Regions from separate parts of the Lysinibacillus sp. A4 genome, predicted to be linked through region 1. Evidence: riboswitches for the same ligand, from Rfam matches in the RefSeq annotation. Region 1 holds a riboswitch; each other region holds the start of a gene.

Region 1 (2,269 bases):
CCTGTGTAATGGCTTGATCTAAATCAGCAATAATATCCTCTACTGCCTCTAAACCGATGGATAAGCGAATGAGCGACTCGGTTACACCAGCTTGAACTAATTCGTCTGCTGATAGTTGCTGATGAGTAGTGGAAGCTGGATGAATAATTAATGACTTTGCATCACCTACATTTGCTACATGTGAAAATAATTTCACGCTATCAATAAGCTTTCGCCCAGCTTCTCGTCCACCCTTTATGCCAAATGTAAGCACTGAACCGAAGCCATTTCTTAAATATTTTTTTGCTAACTCATGTGTCGGAAAATCTTCTAGGCCATTATAATTTACATACTCCACAGATGGGTGGTTTTGTAAATACTCAGCCACTGCCAATGCATTTTCATTGTGTTTAGGGATACGCAGATGAAGCGTTTCTAACCCTTGCAATAAATTAAAAGCAGCATCAGCACTTAATGTTGGACCAAAATCACGTAATAATTGTACACGTAGCTTTGTAGCAAAGGCAGCAGAAGCTGTATCAATTCCATAACGTAGACCATGGTAAGAGGCATCTGGTTCAGTAAAACCAGGGAATCGACCGCTAGTCCAATCAAACTTACCAGCGTCTACAACAACGCCCCCTAAAGTTGTACCATGACCTCCTATCCATTTAGTTGCTGAATGAACTACAACATCTGCGCCGTATTCAATAGGTGTAGAACCGTAAGGAGAAGCGAACGTGCTGTCAATAATTAATGGTAGACCATTATCATGTGCAATTTTAGCTACTGCCTCAATATCTAAAACCTTTAAACTTGGATTACCATAAACCTCTGCAAAGACAGCTTTTGTTTTATCAGTAATCGCTGCTTTGAAATTCTCTGGGTTTGTTTCATCTACAAAAATTGTTTTAATACCATAGTTTGGCAATGTGTTAGCAAATAAATTATACGTACCACCATATAAAGAACTAGCTGCTACTATCTCATCACCAGCTCCAGCTAGATTTAAAATGGAAAATGCGATAGCTGCTGCACCAGATGAAAGTGCTACTGCTGCTGTTCCACCTTCCAATAAAGCCACACGTTTTTCAAACACATCAACTGTTGGGTTGGTAATTCGTGTGTAAATGTTCCCTGCTTCCTCTAAGGCAAAAAGACGTTGCGCATGAGCAGTGTCTTTAAATACGAAAGCAGTTGAGCGATAGACTGGAACTGTGCGAGAACCCGTCACTGGGTCTGGCTCTTGACCACCATGCAACAGCAATGTTTCTGGTTTAAAATTTGTCATTGTGTACCTCCAAATGGTTATTTTTTTACGATGGTACCGGAGATGAGGAGGATTTTTCTGTAGAAAACAAAAACCCTCTTCAGCTAAGAAGAGGGTTGCGGTTGCAAGTTTTCCTCCCCTTATCTGCCAGATCCAAGTAAGAATCTGTAGGAATTAGCACCTTAGTAAGCTCATTGCTTACTGGTTGCCGGGCATCATAGGGCCTATCCCTCCGCCGCTCTTGATAAGAGTATGAGATTCAATTTCCATCGTTGTTACACAGTATAAACATAGAGTTTTTTTCTGTCAACATGTAAATTTTATTTTTTCCGAAACTTCTGTCTGCTCTTATACGTAATATGAACGCATACACTATTTTAGAAAAAATTTTGAGAGGAGTATTTTTATGGTAAAAGCCGTGATCATTTTTCTTATGATTGGCTATTTAATAGGCTGTATTCACGGCTCTAAAGTAGCCCAATTTTTATCGGGGGTTGATTTAAAAAAGGCTGGCCACGGTAATGCTGGTGCCTCTAATGCTACTCTTTCCCTCGGCTGGAAATATGGCGTTTTAGTAGCCCTCATCGATATAGGGAAAGGCGTTGTGGCTATTATAGGTGCACATTTTTATCTAGCGGACGCCATTCATTTAACAGAAGAACAGATTTGGCTGCTTACTTATATTATGGCTGCTGGGGTTATTTTAGGTCATAATTTCCCATTCTACATGGGCTTCAACGGCGGGAAAGGAACGGCCTCCATCATTGGTATTTTACTTGCTGTTGATTGGAAGATTGGTTTATTTGCACTTATTTTATTTGTTATTTTATCCTTTGCAACAAATTATTTAATTGTTGGTGTGCTAGAATTTTATCTCGTGTTTTGTACAGCAACTTATTTATGGATTCCTGGCATTGGTCCAACCATTATAGCTCTTTTTCTTTTTGGCATAGCCATCATCCTGCATCTTGAAAATATTAAACGATTAGTCAATGGCACAGAGCCTAAAGTAACTTCTGC
Region 2 (2,269 bases), on a different contig from region 1:
ATTCCCCTGGATTTGCTTCTTTCTGATAGGGATGGTAATGGGCACATTAGATTTAACAAATCATACATTAAGAAAAAACTTACTGGTGATAGGCTTATTGCTAGTCATCGTGACTGAGACTTGTTCAACGTTATTCATTAAGATGACAACCATTCATTTATTAGATGTAGAGAGTGCATTGTATTTATTTGATACAGGACCGATTCCACCGAATATGATGTATGTCCTCTCTAATTCGGCTTCGGCTATTGTTATCATTGTTGGCTCCATCTATCTTGTAGAGACATGTAAAAATAAAGTTATTCAATCTTTCATATTAACTGGACAAATGTCTTTAACGCATTATGTTGGCCATGTTGTTATAGGCATTGGAATACTAATTATTTGCCAAAAGCTGGAGAACCAAACACTTGCTTTTTCCATGCTGTATGCCTGCTGTTATTTTTTAGGATGTGTCGTGGTTTCTGTATGGTGGAGGACTAAACATCATCGAGGCCCACTTGAATTCATGATGAGGAAATGGAGCTTGTAATAAATTAATGGATTGCCATCTATTTCTCACTGACTAGGCATAAAATACTTTAGGTATAGGGAGTCTTTTAATCTAAACGACATATTGCATAGTATTCAACTAGGTTTTCTAATATTTTGTATTGACATTCCTATAGCAGAATTATAGAATTATTTTCAAGAAACGCAGTACTCTTATCAAGAGAGGTGGAGGGACTTGGCCCAATGAAGCCTCGGCAACCGAACAACAGGTGCCAAATCCAACAGATGGTGTCTGAGAGATAGGAGGGGCTATCAATCAGTTTGATGCGTTGGCCTCTTTATGAACAATAAGGATAAAAAAGAAGGGGTGTATCGTATGGCTCAGTCAGTAAAAGTAGATGATAAGAAACTAGAGGCAATTGCGAAGGCGATTCAAAATCTTGAATTTGGTGAAGTGCATATTACGATTCAAGATGGTGTGATTGTGCAAATTAATAGGCTTGAAAAGCAGAGATTTCCGCAGAAAAAATAACAATGATTTCAGTAGAACTTATGTCAAACGGCCACCTATAAGCATGAAGGATTTCCTGTGCTTACAAATGGCCCTTTTTTTGTGTAAAGGCTAGCTATAAAAGCTTTTTGGTATGGGACCGATATGACGGCGATGATAAAGCAAAGGCTCTTTTTGAGCATTTGTAATGTCTACGACCTGCCCAATAAAAATGGTATGGTCGCCAGCATCGATTTGCTGAAATGTTTTACATTGTAAATTAGCTGCTGTATCATGTAAAATCGGTAGTCCTAAAGAGGAAGTTGACCATTTTGCTTGTGCAAAGCGATCAGGGATTTTACTGGCAAATAGTGTACATAAATGCTCTTGATCACTCGCTAAAATATTGACCGCAAAATTTGGCGAAGTCGTGAAATAAGGATGGAGCTGAGATTTTTTATCGAGTGACCACAAAATAAGGAGCGGGTCGATTGAAACAGATGCAAAGGAATTGACGGTTAAGCCAATCGGTTTTGTGTCATGACATGTCGTGACAACTGTTACGCCTGTAGGATAATTACCTAATGCCAATTTAAAAGCAGCTACTAAATCTGTCATTCAAATCACCTCTTTATGAAATTAGTGAACGGAGTTTGTAGGTAAACGAAACTTTTTTTCATATCCTACTAGTAACTCCTTTTCTTGAGTAAATTTTAAACTAATCAAACATACAGGTAAAGGTAATGGGGAAAGAAAGGGGAATGGCCATGACTTTATATTTTGATCATTTGGTTCATCAAGTGGAATCACCAGAAAATATAAAGGTTTTCTTCAATAAACGAAATGTCCATACAGTGAATGGTGGGCAGCACACGATGTGGGGGACTTATAATACGTTAAGCTACTTTGGCTTAAGCTATATTGAACAAATTGCTATCTATGATCGTGATTTATTTGAGCAAGCGGCACAATACCCATATTCCCTACATTATACGTTTAAACGTGATCAAGAGCGCCAGGGATTTTCTCGAATTGCTCTGCGCACAAAAAATATTGAGGAAGAGGGTCGACGCTTGCGAGCATTGGGCTATGAAGTATATGGACCAGATGCATGTAGCAGAACAAGACCAGATGGCACTGTGGTAGAATGGAAGCTATTGCATTTTGGTAAGCCAGATCTGCCAATTGATTTTCCATTTTTGATTGAATGGGCGGAGGCAGATGAAGAGCGTTTGGTTCAATTAAAGGCAAGTGGTGCCATTGATGTCAAACAGGCTATAACCATGG
Region 3 (2,269 bases), on a different contig from region 1:
CTCTTCAACAATGCTCCCATTGCAATATTGCTAATACGTGGAGAGGCCAATGAATTGTCTGCCATCATAACTACATCTGCACCTGCATCATATAATTGCTTTGCTCCTTCAAGGAACCCGTCAATCTCTAAATGTCTAGGTGTATCCAACTCTACTATGACAGAACGTTCACGTTTAACCTTTTCATGAAGAGGCTCATACTTTGTTGGCTCCGCTTCCCGAACAATCTCAATCTTTTCAGGTTTCGCATGCTTCTCCTGAACCGGTGATAACTCTTCTAAATACTTCTTTGCTGCTGCAATATGTTTGGGTGTTGTACCACAGCAGCCCCCTATTAAACGTACACCTTGATCACGCAATTCAACAGCCGCTCGACCAAAATAATCAGCTTCTGATTCATAAACGACACGCCCATCCTCTAAGTCCAGAAGTGATGCATTTGGATAGGCCGACATAAATGCCTTATTAGGAAGTTCTACACCTTCAAATGCTAGAATAGTATGGTGTGGACCTAGTCGACAATTGACACCAACAATATCAGCACCTAGGGCTTCAAGCTCATGGAGAGCATTATTTAAAGACATCCCATTTTGTAGAACACCGGGCTCATGCATAGAAACTTGTGCAATAATCGGCAATTTTGTTTTTTCTCGTAGCATCTTTAAGGTTGCTGTTAATTCTTCAAAATCATAATAAGTTTCAAGTAAAAGGCCATCTGGATTCCCTGCAAGTAAGACGCTTGCTTGTTCTTCAATAGTCGCTAATATTTCATCCAAGGTTGCATCACTTTTACGAATTCCCCGAATACCACCAATTGTTCCTAAAACAAATTGACCGCCATCAGCCGCTGCTCGTTTTGCGATGGTGATAGCAGCTTCATTAAATTGTTGGACTTTTGATTCTAATCCATAGCGAGCTAATTTAATGGCATTTGCACCGTACGTATTCGTTTGAATGATGTCAGCACCAGCTGCAATATATTCTCTATGAATCTTTTCAATTAACTCCGGTCTCTGAACATTCATTTCCTCATGGCAATACTCCAATCCATAGCCATATAGCACTGTGCCTATTGCACCGTCTGCCGTCAATACATGCGTTTTTAACCTTTCAAGCAATCCCATAAAATTAGCCTCTCTTCCTATGTCTCTATATAATAAAAAGCCTTCTTTCATAAAAAAAGAAGGCTTTAACGATTCATCATTGTTGTTCCTTCTCATCTTCGACTCAACGGTCTTCTGGATTTAGCACCTGACAATAAAGTTGGTTGCTGAAGCTTCAATGGGCCAGTCCCTCTGCTTCTCTTGATAAGAATTAAGTATGAATTTTTTAAATAATTAAAAGAATCATATCGTTTACTGACGAATGAGTCAAGACTATTTCACATAACAAAGTTTTTTTTCACTTAAAATCTTAGAAATTGGCAAGTTCATTTGCAAGCTCTTCGCCAATTTTTTTCCCGTTTTGAATACAAGCACCAATACCTACGCCAAAATATGAGCACCCTGCAATCGATAAATTAGGATAGTTCTCATGTAATTCTTGTAGTAGTCCTTGTAATGCTTCACGATGCGCTAAATCATATTTAGGCATTTGATCAATCCACTTTGTTACATTCACAACAGTTGGCTGCTCCTCTATTCCTAGGCTCTTTCTCACATCTTCTAAAGCAACTGCTGCCAATTCTTCATCAGTCATGGCACGTAGTTGCTCATAGGCTGGATTGATGCTCTTATAAAAGAGTCGCACAAGTAATTTATTTTCTTTCGATGTATGCTTCCATTTACGACTAGTCCAAGTTGCTGCATTACAAGTAACGTCTGAATTATGGGAAACAATATAGCCCGTTCCATCTGCTGGCAATTTAGCGTCTGGCACATCAAAACCTAAATAGATAGTAATTGCTGACGCTGTCGTAAATTGGTTAAAATAGCGGTTTAAAGATTCATCCTGTAGCAGATTTTGGACAGAATCATTCGGTAATGCTAAAACGACATAATCTGACTCAATAATTTCACCATTAGCTAAAGAAATTGTGTAGTTCTTATCTTGTTTTTGAACATTTAGTGTAGTAACACCCTTGATAATTTCTACATCGGATAAGGTTTGTTCAAGTCGATTAATTAAAGAAGATAAACCATTTTTAAAGGATATAAATTTTTTGTTCGCTGCTTTAACAAATTGCTCACGATTCGCATCAAAGCCTTTAATAATACTTCCAAAATCATTCTTATAATCAATTAAATACGGTAAAGTAGAGCCAATAGAA

The links. Region 1 has a riboswitch for S-adenosylmethionine ahead of NY607_RS11680 (O-acetylhomoserine aminocarboxypropyltransferase/cysteine synthase family protein). Riboswitches for the same ligand answer to the same signal wherever they lie in the genome.
Region 2: another riboswitch for S-adenosylmethionine. It lies ahead of NY607_RS02990 (YezD family protein); the one in region 1 lies ahead of NY607_RS11680 (O-acetylhomoserine aminocarboxypropyltransferase/cysteine synthase family protein).
Region 3: another riboswitch for S-adenosylmethionine. It lies ahead of NY607_RS22605 (bifunctional homocysteine S-methyltransferase/methylenetetrahydrofolate reductase); the one in region 1 lies ahead of NY607_RS11680 (O-acetylhomoserine aminocarboxypropyltransferase/cysteine synthase family protein).

The regions. Positions count from the first base shown of each region.
Region 1 is NZ_JANWTB010000005.1:108,938-111,206, reverse strand. Features, by position in the region: gene NY607_RS11680 (O-acetylhomoserine aminocarboxypropyltransferase/cysteine synthase family protein) at 1-1,270, opposite strand, end outside; SAM riboswitch class I at 1,387-1,500, opposite strand; gene NY607_RS11675 (glycerol-3-phosphate acyltransferase) at 1,656-2,269, shown strand, end outside.
Region 2 is NZ_JANWTB010000001.1:517,665-519,933, reverse strand. Features, by position in the region: gene NY607_RS02995 (DUF418 domain-containing protein) at 1-532, shown strand, start outside; SAM riboswitch class I at 703-798, shown strand; gene NY607_RS02990 (YezD family protein) at 869-1,024, shown strand; gene NY607_RS02985 (flavin reductase family protein) at 1,115-1,600, opposite strand; gene NY607_RS02980 (VOC family protein) at 1,750-2,269, shown strand, end outside.
Region 3 is NZ_JANWTB010000016.1:58,464-60,732, reverse strand. Features, by position in the region: gene NY607_RS22605 (bifunctional homocysteine S-methyltransferase/methylenetetrahydrofolate reductase) at 1-1,124, opposite strand, end outside; SAM riboswitch class I at 1,214-1,314, opposite strand; gene NY607_RS22600 (protoporphyrinogen oxidase) at 1,414-2,269, opposite strand, start outside.